2 regions of the Streptomyces sp. NBC_00876 genome follow, and region 1 is predicted to be linked to the other one. Evidence: predicted binding sites of a transcription regulator. Region 1 holds the regulator's gene; the other holds the start of a gene.

What was found. The regulator HrcA, encoded in region 1, represses chaperone genes, less so after heat shock. The targets are predictions, from matches to a motif close to TTNGCACTCNGNNNNNCNGAGTGCNAA.
Region 2: groL (chaperonin GroEL) is a predicted target of HrcA. The motif match lies at 2,250-2,276, and genes of this name have one in related genera.

The regions. Positions count from the first base shown of each region.
Region 1 is NZ_CP108800.1:2,618,425-2,625,359, forward strand. Features, by position in the region: gene OG782_RS11495 (16S rRNA (uracil(1498)-N(3))-methyltransferase) at 1-377, opposite strand, end outside; gene OG782_RS11500 (nitronate monooxygenase) at 374-1,447, opposite strand; gene dnaJ (molecular chaperone DnaJ) at 1,570-2,706, opposite strand; gene hrcA (heat-inducible transcriptional repressor HrcA) at 2,707-3,723, opposite strand; gene OG782_RS11515 (MBL fold metallo-hydrolase) at 3,909-4,631, shown strand; gene OG782_RS11520 (DUF3097 domain-containing protein) at 4,657-5,475, shown strand; gene OG782_RS11525 (ABC transporter substrate-binding protein) at 5,592-6,935, shown strand, end outside.
Region 2 is NZ_CP108800.1:4,749,778-4,756,712, forward strand. Features, by position in the region: gene thrC (threonine synthase) at 1-1,128, shown strand, start outside; gene OG782_RS20810 (MoaD/ThiS family protein) at 1,170-1,448, shown strand; gene OG782_RS20815 (cold-shock protein) at 1,905-2,111, shown strand; gene groL (chaperonin GroEL) at 2,438-4,063, shown strand; gene OG782_RS20825 (TetR/AcrR family transcriptional regulator) at 4,169-4,885, opposite strand; gene OG782_RS20830 (CocE/NonD family hydrolase) at 4,992-6,668, shown strand; gene OG782_RS20835 (helix-turn-helix domain-containing protein) at 6,761-6,935, shown strand, end outside.

The sequences.
Region 1 (6,935 bases):
TTGAGGCCGCGGTCGCCCTTCCACTGGGTGATGCAGCGCCCGGCCTGCCAGGGCACGATCGCGTCGACGCCGGTCTCCGTCATCGTCTCGACGGCGACCTCACCCCGGTCCCCCTTGGGCAGTGCCTGGACGACGGTGATGCGGACGTCGGGGAGGGGTTCCTCGTGGACCGGTTCCAGGCCGGTGATCAGCAGCCGGTCCTTGCCCTCGGCCGCCGTCACGACGCCTTCGGCCCAGCGGCCGCGCCCGTCCGTCAGGACGACGTCCTCACCTGCGTGCAGGCGTTTCACCGAGACGGCGTGCCGGCCCTCGGGCCCCTCCAGGACGAACCCGGGGCCGTCCGGCAGCTGTTCGACGACGAAGACGGGTGCCGTCACTGTGTACTCCTTGTGCTCACTGCCGTCCGTGCGGCGTCCAGTTCCTCGGCGAGCAGGGTGATCAGCCGGCCGGCGGGCAGCTCGCGCGCCATCCGGTGGCCCTGCCCGGCCCACAGTGCCATGCCCTGGGCGTCGCCGGCCCCGGCCGCCGCCTTGCGCAGCGCGACGGTCAGATAGTGGACCTGTGGGTAGGCGGCGGGCGCGTACGGCCCGTGCTCGCGCACGAAGCGGTTGACGAGGCCGCGGGCCGGGCGGCCGGAGAACGCCCGGGTCAGGGTGGTGCGGCCGAACAGCGGGTTGGTCAGGGCCTGTTTGTGCAGCAGATGGGCGCCCGACTCGGGGCAGATCAGGAAGGCGGTGCCGAGCTGCGCGGCGTCGGCGCCCGCCGCCAGGACCGCGGCGATCTGGGAGCCGCGCATCAGCCCGCCCGCGGCGATGACCGGCATCTGTACGGTCTCGCGGACCTGGGTGATCAGACAGAGCAGCCCGGTCCCGCCGCCGTCGCTCTGCGGGTCGTCGCGGAACGTGGACTGGTGGCCGCCGGCCTCGATCCCCTGGGCGCAGACGGCGTCGGCGCCCGCCCACTGGGCGGCCTGGGCCTCCTCGGGCGAGGTGACCGTGACGACGGTGTACGTACCGGCCGCGGCGAATGCGTCGAGGGTGTCGCGGGAGGGGCAGCCGAAGGTGAAGGAGACGACCGGGACCGGGTCCTCGAGCAGGATGGCGACCTTGGCCTCGTAGCCGTCGTCGCCGCCGGTGTCGGTGTCACCGAGCGGGGTCTCGTACCAGGAGGTCTCGCCCGCGAGCTGGTGGCGGTACACCTCGACGGCGGCCGGGTCGGAGAGGTTCGGCTGCGGCATGAAGAGGTTGACGCCGAAGGGCTGGCCGGTGAGTCCGCGCACCTGCTTGATCTCGTTGTACATGCCGTCCGCCGTCTTGTACCCGGCGGCCAGGAATCCGAGCCCGCCGGCCTCGGCGACGGCCGCGACGAGCTGCGGACAGGAGGCTCCGCCCGCCATCGGGGCCTGCACGATCGGATACCGGCAGAGATCGGTCAATGCGGATGACATGACCGCATCGTGTCATGTCCTTCCCATTCCGTGATGCGCACCCCGCTGCCACGTTTTGTCCGCAATGCGGTACGGGCCCGGAATAATCCGGGCCCGTACCGCATCGATCCTGACGAGAGGCGCTAACGGCCGTTGAACGCGTCCTTCAGCCGCGAGAACAGGCCCTGCTGTCCGGGCTGGAACTGGCCGGTGGGCCGCTCCTCGCCGCGCAGTTTCGACAGCTCGCGCAGGAGGCGTTCCTGCTCCGGGTCCATCTTCGTCGGGGTCATCACCTCGACGTGCACGATCAGGTCGCCGCGCCCGCCACCGCGCAGGTGGGTGATGCCGCGCCCGTGCAGCGGGACGGACTGGCCGGACTGGGTGCCCGGCCGGATGTCGACCTCCTCCAGGCCGTCGAGCGTCTCCAGCGGCACCTTGGTGCCGAGGGCCGCCGCCGTCATGGGGATGGTGACCGTGCAGTGCAGATCGTCGCCGCGCCGCTGGAACACCGCGTGCGGCAGCTCGTGGATCTCGACGTAGAGGTCACCGGCCGGGCCGCCGCCGGGGCCGACCTCGCCCTCGCCCGCGAGCTGGATGCGGGTGCCGTTGTCGACACCTGCGGGGATCTTCACGGTGAGCGTGCGCCGCGAGCGGATGCGGCCGTCGCCGGCGCACTCCGGGCACGGGGTCGGCACGACCGTACCGAAGCCCTGGCACTGGGGGCAGGGCCGCGAGGTCATGACCTGGCCGAGGAAGGACCGGGTGACCTGGGAGACCTCACCGCGGCCGCGGCACATGTCACAGGTCTGCGCGGAGGTGCCGGGCGCGGCACCCTCGCCGCTGCAGGTCGTACAGACGACGGCCGTGTCGACCTGGATGTCCTTGGTCGTGCCGAAGGCCGCCTCGGAGAGGTCGATCTCCAGCCGGATCATGGCGTCCTGGCCGCGCCGGGTGCGCGAACGGGGTCCGCGCTGCGACGCCGTACCGAAGAACGCGTCCATGATGTCGGAGAAGTTGCCGAAGCCACCCTGTCCGAATCCGCCCGCGCCACCTCCTCCGGAGGCGGACAGCGGGTCGCCGCCGAGGTCGTAGACCTGCTTCTTCTGGGCGTCCGACAACACCTCGTAAGCGGCGTTGATCTCCTTGAACCGCTCCTGGGTCTTCGGATCGGGGTTCACATCCGGGTGCAGCTCGCGCGCGAGCCTCCGGAATGCCTTCTTGATCTCGTCCTGAGAGGCGTCGCGGCGCACGCCGAGTACGGCGTAGTAGTCCGTGGCCACTTACGACTCCGCCAGGATCTGTCCGACGTAACGTGCCACTGCGCGTACCGCTCCCATCGTTCCGGGGTAGTCCATGCGGGTCGGTCCGACCACGCCGAGTTTGGCGACTGCCTCGTCGCCCGAACCGTAGCCGACCGCGACGACGGACGTGGAGTTGAGCCCCTCGTGGGCGTTCTCGTGCCCGATACGTACGGTCATGCCCGAGTCCTTGGCCTCGCCGAGCAGCTTCAGCAGCACGACCTGTTCCTCCAGTGCTTCCAGCACCGGCCGGATCATCACAGGGAAGTCGTGCCCGAAGCGGGTGAGGTTGGAGGTGCCGCCGATCATCAGCCGCTCCTCCGTCTCCTCGACGAGGGTTTCGAGCAGGATCGAGAGCACGGTGGACACGGTTCCCCGGTCCTCGCTCTCGAAGGATTCCGGCAGGTCCTGCACCAGCTGCGGGACGTCCGCGAAACGGCGCCCCACGACCCGGCTGTTGAGCCGGGCCCGCAGATCGGCGAGAGAGGTCTCGCCGAACGGCGCCGGGCAGTCGACCAGCCGCTGTTCGACCCGTCCGGTGTCCGTGATCAGCACGAGCATCACCCGGGCCGGGGCCAGGGACAGCAGTTCCACGTGCCGCACGGTCGAGCGGGTCAGCGAGGGGTACTGCACGACGGCGACCTGCCGGGTCAGCTGCGCGAGCAGCCGTACGGTACGGCCCACGACATCGTCGAGGTCGACCGCGCCGTCGAGGAAATTCTGAATGGCCCGGCGTTCCGGCGACGACAGGGGCTTGACGCCCGCGAGCTTGTCGACGAAGAGCCGGTAGCCCTTGTCCGTCGGGATGCGTCCCGCGCTGGTGTGGGGCTGGGCGATGAAACCCTCGTCCTCCAGCACCGCCATGTCGTTGCGGACGGTGGCCGGGGAGACCCCCAGCTTGTGCCGCTCCGTGAGCGCCTTGGAGCCGACGGGCTCCTCGGTGCCGACATAGTCCTGGACGATGGCGCGCAGCACTTCGAGTCTGCGTTCGCTGAGCATCGCGCACACCTCCAGCTGTGTACCTCGGTGGTTCTCGGGCCGTTCCCGGGTCCTGCCCTGGCACTCTGTGTGTACGAGTGCCAGCAATCCCCCGGCCAGTGTACGGCGACGGGGTGGCCCCCTAGCAAGGGCGACCGGCCACGCTACCGCGCGACTGCGCAGGTCGATGCCGATAGCGTCGTCCCATGGACGCCTCTTGGGAAGAGTTCGGCTGGGAGCGGCTCGGACACAAAGTGGGCCGCCGACGCCTTCCGGTGTGGGATGCAACGGTCGCACTGGTGGCCGGAACGGACGGGGTGTTGCTCTTCGACACCGGTTCGTCACTCCGTGAAGGGGTGGAAGTACGCGCCCAGGCGCAGTCCCTGCTCGGCAGAAGGGTGACGCACATCGCACTCAGCCACCCTCATTTCGATCATGTACTGGGCACGGCCGCCTTCGCCGGGGCGCAGGTGTACGGCGCGCGCGGCATGGCGGAACTGCTGCGGAGCGGGGCCGACGAGCTGCACTCCGACGCCGTGCGGCAGGGCCTGGCCGAGCACGACGCCGCGGAGTCCACCGATGCGCTGGTGGCGCCGCACCACCAGGTGTCCGGCGAGTGGACGCTCGATCTGGGCGGCGGGTGCGAGGTGGTGCTCGTGAACGTCGGCGCGGGACACAGCGGCCACGACCTGGCGGCACTGGTGCCCGGCTCCCCCTCGATCGTGTTCTGCGGCGATCTGGTCGAGGAGTCCGGTGAACCCCAGGCGGGCCCGGACGCGTTCCCCGCGCGCTGGCCGGCGGCGCTGGACCGGCTGCTGGAGCTGGGCGGCGAGGACGGGCTGTACGTGCCGGGGCACGGGGCGGTGGTGGACGCCGCGTTCGTACGGGCGCAGCGCGACGACCTCGCGGTCCGGTTCGGCGTGTCGTAGGCCACTCCCCGCTTATCGTCGTCCGATGCGCAGCTACCAGCCGGACCTGACCCCGCCGTGGAAGAGGTCCGCCCCCGTTCCCGAGGTGCCCGCCGAGCCGGATCTGGTCGTGGAGGAGGCCGCCACCGGCTTCTGCGGTGCGGTGATCCGGTGCGAGAAGACGGCCGAGGGTCCGACGGTGACCCTGGAGGACCGCTTCGGCAAGCACCGGGTCTTCCCGATGACGCCGCGCGGCTTCCTCCTGGAGGGCCGGGTCGTGACGCTCGTGCGCCCGTCGGCGGGCGGCCCGGTGCGCCCCGCCCGTACGGCCTCCGGTTCGGTGGCGGTTCCCGGGGCGCGGGCGCGGGTGGCGCGGGCCGGGCGGATCTATGTGGAGGGCCGGCACGACGCGGAGCTGGTCGAGCGGGTCTGGGGCGACGACCTGCGGATCGAGGGCGTGGTCGTCGAGTACCTGGAGGGCATCGACGACCTCCCGGCGATCGTGCGCGAGTTCTCGCCGGGCCCGGACGCGCGGCTGGGGGTGCTCGTCGACCATCTGGTGCCGGGGTCCAAGGAGTCGCGTATCGCGGCGCAGATCTCGGACGGGAACGTCCTGGTGGTCGGCCACCCGTACATCGATGTCTGGGAGGCGGTGAAGCCGTCGTCGGTGGGGATCGCCGGGTGGCCGGTGGTGCCGCGCGGCCAGGACTGGAAGACCGGTGTGTGCCGTTCGCTGGGGTGGCCGGAGAACACCGGCGCGGCCTGGCAGCGGATTCTGTCCACGGTCCGCTCCTACCGGGACCTGGAGCCGGAACTGCTGGGCCGGGTAGAGGAATTGATCGATTTCGTCACTCTTCCCGCGTGATGTCCGGCGGGCCTTCCCGCCAATCCTGGACCGATCCCGACGAATGCCTGCGGCTCGCACACATCATCGGTTATTGAGTGGTGCCTGGCTCTTTTCGCTAGGGAAGGCACGGGGCGATGGCGCGCGAAGTGTGGCGGGACAGTGCGGAGAACGAGGCGGCCTCCGCCGTCTTCCATTTCGTGCAGCAGCTCATCGACCGGTACCGGGACAACCGGCCGGTGATGCCGCTGGTCGTCCTCCAGGCCGCCGAGGCCGATGTCCCGGCCGCCGTGGACGCCAGGGTCGGGCACATCGTGCGCCAGATCCACCGGGCCAACCAACTGCGCCGCGTCCCGCTGAAGCTGCTGGAAGGCCGTGGGCAGACCCCGTACGACGCGGCCCTCGACATGGTCCGCACGCTGACCGAGCGGCCCTGGGAGACCCGGGGCGGCTCTCAGTACAAGCCCTTCACCTTTCCCCGCTCCCGGCTGCTCGGCGCGATCGAGCAGGCCACCGCTGCCGTGCTCCGGGACCCGGGCCCCGGCGATTCCCGCGACAGCCGTGACGAGCGGATCCTGGAGGAGCTGGGCACGCTGCGCTGGCGGGCCAGCCGGCGGGGGCCGCGCAACTGGTGGAGTGCGTTCAGGGAGTCGGTGCGGCCCGAGACGTTCCTCGGCGCCGTCGTCATCGCGGTGCTCGGTGTGCTGCTCGGCGAGATCGGCTGGCTGCCGACCGCGCTGGTCGCCGTGGGGGCGATGGTCGGACTCGCCGTCGTCCGGCTGGTGACCACGTCGGCGCCGCCGCTGCTGTGGCTGCGCCGGGCCAGCCGGTGGTTCGCCACGACCTCGTCACTGGCCGCGGCCAGCACCGGCTACCCGTCCGACGGCTGGTCCCGGTTCTCGCCCAGCGGGTCCTGGCGCGTCATCCGGGCCCGGGCCGCGGTGGTGGCCGGGCGCGTGGCCGACGCGTCGGCGGGCGACGAGCAGTCCCGCCAGTTCCATCTGGAGCTGCGGGTCCAGGCGCTGCTGGAGGACCTGCGGAACAACTACCGCCCGCACGCGCTGGACTGGCGGCGCGGCAAGCGCACCGTTCCGCCGGTGGTCTTCCTGCCGACCGCCGTGCAGAGCAACGGCGGCATCCAGTTGATCAACGCCATCAACAACGTCCGCTCCCGGCGCAGCGAGGTCGATCCGCTGCTGCTCCTGGCCTCGCTGCCGGCGGCCGGGATACTGCGGCACACCCCGCCGCTGCCGGCCGCGCCGCTGCCCACGCACAGCGGTGCGGCGCGTGCCCGTTACGAGAACTGGGTCAGCCACCTCAGCGTCGGACAGTCCCCCTCGGCCGCCGCCGAGCTCGCCTGGGTGCTGCGGCTGCCGCTCTCGACGGAACAGCTGACCCATGAGCACGGGCACGCTCAGCTCGTCACGGAGCGGGTTCGCAGGACGTGGGTCTGGTGGGTGATGTCGCGCACGACCCTCGCG
Region 2 (6,935 bases), 2.1 Mb from region 1:
TCCCCGGACGAGCTGAAGAAGCGCATCGAGGCCGGTCCGAACAACATCTGGCGCTACGCGCCGCTGCTGCCGGTCCCCTCCGACGTCGCGGACAAGCCCAACATCAACCCCGGCTTCACCAAGCTGGTCAAGGCCGACAACCTCGCCCGTGAGCTGGGCGTCACCGGCGGCCTGTACGTCAAGGACGACTCCGGCAACCCGACGCACTCCTTCAAGGACCGTGTCGTCGCGATCGCCGTCGAGGCCGCCCGCGCCTTCGGATTCACCACCCTGTCCTGCTCCTCCACCGGCAACCTCGCCGGAGCGGTGGGCGCCGCCGCCGCCCGCGCCGGCCTGCGGTCCTGCGTGTTCATCCCGCACGACCTGGAGCAGGGCAAGGTCGTCATGGCCGCGGTGTACGGCGGTGAGCTGGTCGGCATCGAGGGCAACTACGACGACGTCAACCGCTTCTGCTCCGAGCTCATCGGCGACCCGCTCGGCGAGGGCTGGGGCTTCGTCAACGTCAACCTGCGCCCGTACTACGGCGAGGGTTCCAAGACCCTCGCCTACGAGATCTGCGAGCAGCTCGGCTGGCAGCTGCCCGACCAGATCGTCATCCCGATCGCGTCCGGCTCGCAGCTCACGAAGATCGACAAGGGTCTCCAGGAGCTGATCAGGCTCGGCCTGGTCGAGGACAAGCCGTACAAGATCTTCGGCGCCCAGGCCGAGGGCTGCTCCCCGGTCTCCGCCGCCTTCAAGGCCGGTCTCGACGTCGTGCGGCCGCAGAAGCCGAACACGATCGCCAAGTCCCTGGCGATCGGCAACCCGGCCGACGGCCCGTACGTCCTGGACATCGCCCGCCGCACCGGCGGCGCCGTCGAGGACGTCGACGACGAGCAGGTCGTCGAAGCGATCAAGCTGCTGGCCCGCACCGAGGGCATCTTCGCCGAGACCGCGGGCGGGGTGACGGTCGGCGTGACGAAGAAGCTGATCGAGGCCGGTCTGCTGGACCCGTCGCTCACCACCGTCGTCCTGAACACCGGCGACGGCCTCAAGACGCTGGACGCGGTGGCCGCCACCTCGCAGGCGAGCGCCACGATCCGCCCGAGCCTGGAAGCCTTCCGCGCCGCCGGACTCGCCACCAGCTGAGAAGCGTTCGACCACCCGAGACTTCAGGAAGGGCACCCACCATGAGCGTCAAGGTCCGTATCCCCACCATCCTCCGCACCTACACGGGCGGCCAGGCCGAGGTCCCGGCCGAGGGCGCGATCCTCTCCGAGGTCATCGAGTCCCTGGAGAAGGACCACCCGGGCATCGCCGCCCGCGTCCTGGACGACCAGGGCAAGCTGCGGCGCTTCGTGAACGTGTACGTCAACGACGACGACGTGCGCTTCGAGGGCGGCCTGGAAGCGGTCACCCCGGACGGCGCCGGAATCTCGATCATCCCGGCCGTCGCCGGCGGCTGCTGAGCCCCGGGCCCCCGGGCCCGTCGTCCGGGCCGCCCCCGCGGCCCGACTTCACCGTGTCACCGGAATTGCCCCCTCTGCGAGAGAAGCGGAGGGGGCAATTCTGCATGGTTGAGCGCGGTAGAGTGAGGGAAGTCCCCTTCGCTGCCCGTGCCGCCCGCATATGAGAATGCGCCTGGCCGTGACCAGATGCAGCCAAAGTGTTCACTCCCCTTGAGTCATAAGTCGCCTTTGCCTGGCCCGACTTGCCCTGCATTCTTGTGGATTCCTCATCTTCGGGCGATCGGTGCTGCCCAGATTTCTCGTCCGATTGACCTGTTGCAGAGGGCAGTTGGGCAGATACATTCGGCCGCGGTCGGCGCGTTCCGGCGCACGCACCCTCTCCTGTCGGAGGGTGAGTTCTGACCCGGGCCCGCGAAGTGCGGTCCTGTGCAAGGGCCAGTAATAGGGGAGTTAGGCATGGCTCAGGGCACCGTCAAGTGGTTCAACGCGGAGAAGGGGTACGGCTTCATCGCGGTCGACGGTGGTGCGGATGTTTTCGTCCACTACAGCGCGATCCAGATGGACGGGTACCGCACCCTCGAAGAGGGTCAGCGAGTTGAATTCGAGATCTCGCAGGGCCAGAAGGGGCCGCAGGCGGACATGGTCAAGCTCGCCGTCGGCTGAGCCCGGCACGGCCACGACACAGTCGGCCAACGACACTACTCACGCACGAAGGGCCCGCACCTCACAGGTACGGGCCCTTCGTGCGTCCCGGGCCGCTTCCGCGCGCCCCGTACGGCTGTCCACACTCCGAGGAGGACGCTTGCACTCTCGGGGGTCGAGTGCTAATTATTGGTTAGCACTCTCTGGGTGAGAGTGACAGAAACTTGGACCGGGCCGGTGAGGCCCGCAGGTCTGCCGGGGCAAGGAACCGGCAGACAGGCAGGCCGTCCGTCGCGGGCGCCTCTCGGTCCGGAGAAATCCACCCCTGTCCGGGAGGACCACTTCATATGGCCAAGATCATCGCCTTCGACGAGGAGGCCCGGCGCGGTCTTGAGCGCGGCATGAACCAGCTCGCCGACGCCGTCAAGGTCACCCTCGGCCCCAAGGGCCGCAACGTCGTCCTTGAGAAGAAGTGGGGCGCCCCCACGATCACCAACGATGGTGTCTCCATCGCCAAGGAGATCGAGCTGGAGGACCCGTACGAGAAGATCGGTGCGGAGCTGGTCAAGGAGGTCGCCAAGAAGACGGACGACGTCGCCGGCGACGGTACGACCACCGCCACCGTTCTCGCTCAGGCGCTCGTCCGCGAGGGCCTTCGCAACGTGGCCGCGGGTGCCAACCCGATGGCTCTCAAGCGGGGCATCGAGAAGGCCGTCGAGGCCGTCTCCGCCGCCCTCCTGGAGCAGGCCAAGGACGTGGAGACCAAGGAGCAGATCGCTTCGACCGCCTCCATCTCCGCCGCCGACACCCAGATCGGCGAGCTCATCGCCGAGGCCATGGACAAGGTCGGCAAGGAAGGCGTCATCACCGTCGAGGAGTCCCAGACCTTCGGTCTGGAGCTCGAGCTCACCGAGGGTATGCGCTTCGACAAGGGCTACATCTCGGCGTACTTCGCCACGGACATGGAGCGCATGGAGTCGTCCCTGGACGACCCGTACATCCTGATCGTGAACTCGAAGATCAGCAACGTGAAGGACCTCCTTCCGCTGCTCGAGAAGGTCATGCAGTCCGGCAAGCCGCTGCTGATCATCGCCGAGGACGTCGAGGGCGAGGCCCTGTCGACCCTGGTCGTCAACAAGATCCGTGGCACCTTCAAGTCCGTCGCCGTCAAGGCTCCGGGCTTCGGTGACCGCCGCAAGGCCATGCTCGGCGACATCGCCATCCTCACCGGTGGCACCGTCATCTCCGAGGAGGTCGGCCTCAAGCTGGAGAACGCCGGTCTCGACCTGCTCGGCCGCGCCCGCAAGGTCGTCATCACCAAGGACGAGACGACGATCGTCGACGGCTCCGGTGACAGCGACCAGGTTCAGGGCCGCGTCAACCAGATCCGCGCCGAGATCGAGAACTCCGACTCGGACTACGACCGCGAGAAGCTCCAGGAGCGCCTCGCGAAGCTGGCCGGCGGCGTGGCCGTCATCAAGGCCGGCGCCGCGACCGAGGTCGAGCTCAAGGAGCGCAAGCACCGCATCGAGGACGCGGTGCGCAACGCCAAGGCCGCCGTCGAGGAGGGCATCGTCGCCGGTGGTGGCGTGGCTCTGCTCCAGGCCTCGGCCGTCTTCGAGAAGCTCGAGCTCACGGGCGACGAGGCGACCGGCGCCAACGCCGTCAAGCTGGCGCTGGAGGCCCCGCTCAAGCAGATCGCCGTCAACGGTGGTCTCGAGGGTGGCGTCGTCGTCGAGAAGGTGCGCAACCTGCCGATCGGTCACGGCCTCAACGCCGCGACCGGCGAGTACGTCGACATGATCGCCGAGGGCATTCTCGACCCGGCGAAGGTCACGCGCTCCGCCCTGCAGAACGCCGCGTCCATCGCCGCGCTCTTCCTCACCACCGAGGCCGTCATCGCCGACAAGCCGGAGAAGGCCGCTGCCGGCGGCGCTCCGGGCGGCATGCCCGGCGGTGACATGGACTTCTGATCCTGACGGATCGGTAGCTCCTGCACAGCAGTACACGACACCGGCCCCCGGGGACTCGTTCCCCGGGGGTCGGTGTCTTTTGTGTGCCCCCGGCCGGCCGGTTGGTCAGTCCGCGTCCAGGCCGTCGACCAGCCGGTTCAGGAAGCGGGTGAACGTGGCGTCGGGGGTGACCGGGCGGCCGGCCGAGGAGAGGGCGGCCGCCAGTTCCGGGTGGTGGCCGTCCGCCGCGACGGCGGCGAGGTAGAGCGCCTCGGCCGTGGCCCGGTCGGGTGACTGGGCGGCCGCGGCCTGGGCGACCTCGTGGGCCACGTGTCCGGCGACGAACGCGGTGAGCTGGGCGAAGACCTCCAGCCGGGCGAGGCCGTCGAGGCCGATGGGGCGCAGGGCGGCCAGGGCGTGTTCCAGGAAGGCGAGGGTGCGGGGGCCCAGGGTGCGGCGGGCGGGTACGGCGGTGGCCAGCCAGGGGTGGCGGAGCATGTGGTCGCGCTGGAGGTGCCCGATGGCCTTGAGGTCGGCCCGCCAGTCGCCGGTGAGGGGGGAGGACGTGGGCAGCTCGCCGTTGACCTGGTCGATCATCAGGTCCAGCAGCGTCTCCTTGTCGGGGGCGTAGCTGTAGAGCGACATGACGCCGGCGCCCACCTCCGCGGCGACCCGCCGCATGGTGACCGCGTCGATTCCTTCGGCGTCGGCCAGGGCGACGGCCGCCGCCGTGATGGCTTCGCGGCTGAAGGCGGGCCTGCGCCCCCTGCGGGGCCGGTCCTGGTCCAGCCAGAGTTCTCGTGGGTCGACGCCGCCGGCGCCGGGCCCGTCGGCACGGGTCACGATCCTGCTGTTTCCTTCCTCACCACGGCTCCTCCTGTCGAAGTCATCCAAGCATCGTCTATTCTCGTACACAGTACGAGAATGCTCTGAGCGATGGAGGCGAACGATGACATCACCCACGCACGACGCCCTGCCGAGGCCCGCCTGGACGCCGTCGTCCGCGAAGCCGCCCCTGTCCGCACGGCTGATGCGGGCCAGCTGGCGGGGACTTCCCGCCGCCCGGCACAAGGTGGGCTGGGAGCCGGGGCTGACGGTTCCGGCCGCCGACGGCAGCCCGTTGATCACGGACCACTACTTCCCCCGTACGGAGGGCGACTTCCCCACCCTCCTCGTGCGCTCGCCCTACGGGCGGGGCGTGCCGTGGTCCCCCCAGTACGGGATGCTCTTCGCCGAACAGGGCTTCCACGTGGTCCTCCAGAGCTGCCGCGGCACCGGCGGCTCGGGCGGCACCTTCGACCTCTGGCGCAACGAGGCCGCCGACGGCCTGGCCACCGTTGCCTGGCTGCGCGACCAGCCCTGGTTCAACGGCAGCCTCGGCACGACCGGGCCCAGCTACCTCGGCTACACCCAGTGGGCGCTCGCCCTGGACCCGCCGCCGGAGCTGAAGGCCATGGCGGTCCAGGTCGGCCTGCACGACCCGTACGCCCTCTTCCACACCGACGGCGCGCTGCACCTGGAGAACGCGCTCCTGGTCGGCTCCGGCATGACGCACCAGCACCGCGGCATGGGGCCCTTCATCAAGGCGACCCTGCGCCTCCAGCGCCACATGAGCGACCTCGTCACCGCGCAGCCGCTGCGCGGGTCGTACGCGAACGCGCTCGGCGGCGAAGTGCCGTGGCTGGACGCGGTGATGACGTACCCGGACGCGGACGACCCGTACTGGCAGGGCGCCTCCGCCGGCGAGGCGGCCGACCGGGCGAACGTCCCCACCGCCCTGATCACCGGCTGGCACGACGCCCTGGCCGGCCAGACCTTCGAGCAGTACGGCCGGCTGCGCCGGGCGGGCTGGGACGCCTCCCTGCTGGTGGGCCCCTGGACCCACACCTCGGCCCTGCAGAAGGGCTGGCCCGAGGTGTTCGCCGAGTCCCTGTCCTGGCTCCGCGCCCATCTGTGCGACGACCCCTCCGGCCTGCGGCCCACCCCCGTACGCGTCCACACGAGCGGTGCGCACGCGGCGTGGCAGGACCTCGCCGAATGGCCGCTCTCCCCGGCCACCACCTCGTGGTTCCCCACCGCCGACGGCCACCTCACCCGGCAGGCACCCACCGACGCCGTACCCCTGACGTCCTTCCGCTACGACCCCGACGCCCCCACCCCCTCGCTCGGCGGCCCGCTCCTCTCCCGTACCGCGGGCGTCCGCGACAACCGCACGCTGGAGGCGAGGGAGGACGTCACGACCTTCACCGGCCCGGTCCTGACCGAGCCGGTCACCGTCCTCGGCGAGGTCACCGCGCGGATCGGCGCGGCCACGGACACCGGATTCGCGGACGTCTTCACCCGGCTGTGCGACGTGGACGAGGACGGCCGCTCCGTCAACGTCTGCGACGGACTCGCCCAGCTGCGCACCGCGGAAGGGGAGCCCGCGCACGTCACGGTCTCCATGGGCGCCACCGCCCACCGCTTCGCCGCGGGCCACCGCATCCGCTGGCAGATCAGCGCGGGCGCGCACCCGCGGTATGCGCGCAACCCGGGAACGGGCGAACCCCGGGCGGAGGCGACGGAGTTCGTACCGGTACGGATCACCCTGCACGCGGACTCCGGCCTGGTGCTGCCGTACGGCTGATCCCGCCATGATCCAGCACCGCACGGCTGACACGCTCGGGCGTACCATGCACCCGGTGCCCCGATGGTCACCGGACAGCGGAGGGGCGGGGCATGGAACTCGACGAGCTCGGGATCGTGCCGGATGAAGCGGCCGTCTACCAGATGCTGATCGCTCAGCCGTCGGCCGGGGCGGAAGCGATCGGCGAGGCCGCCGGTCTGCCCGCCGGACGGGCCGGTGCGGCACTGCGCTCCCTGGTGGCCCGTGGCCTCGTCGTCCGCGCCGTCG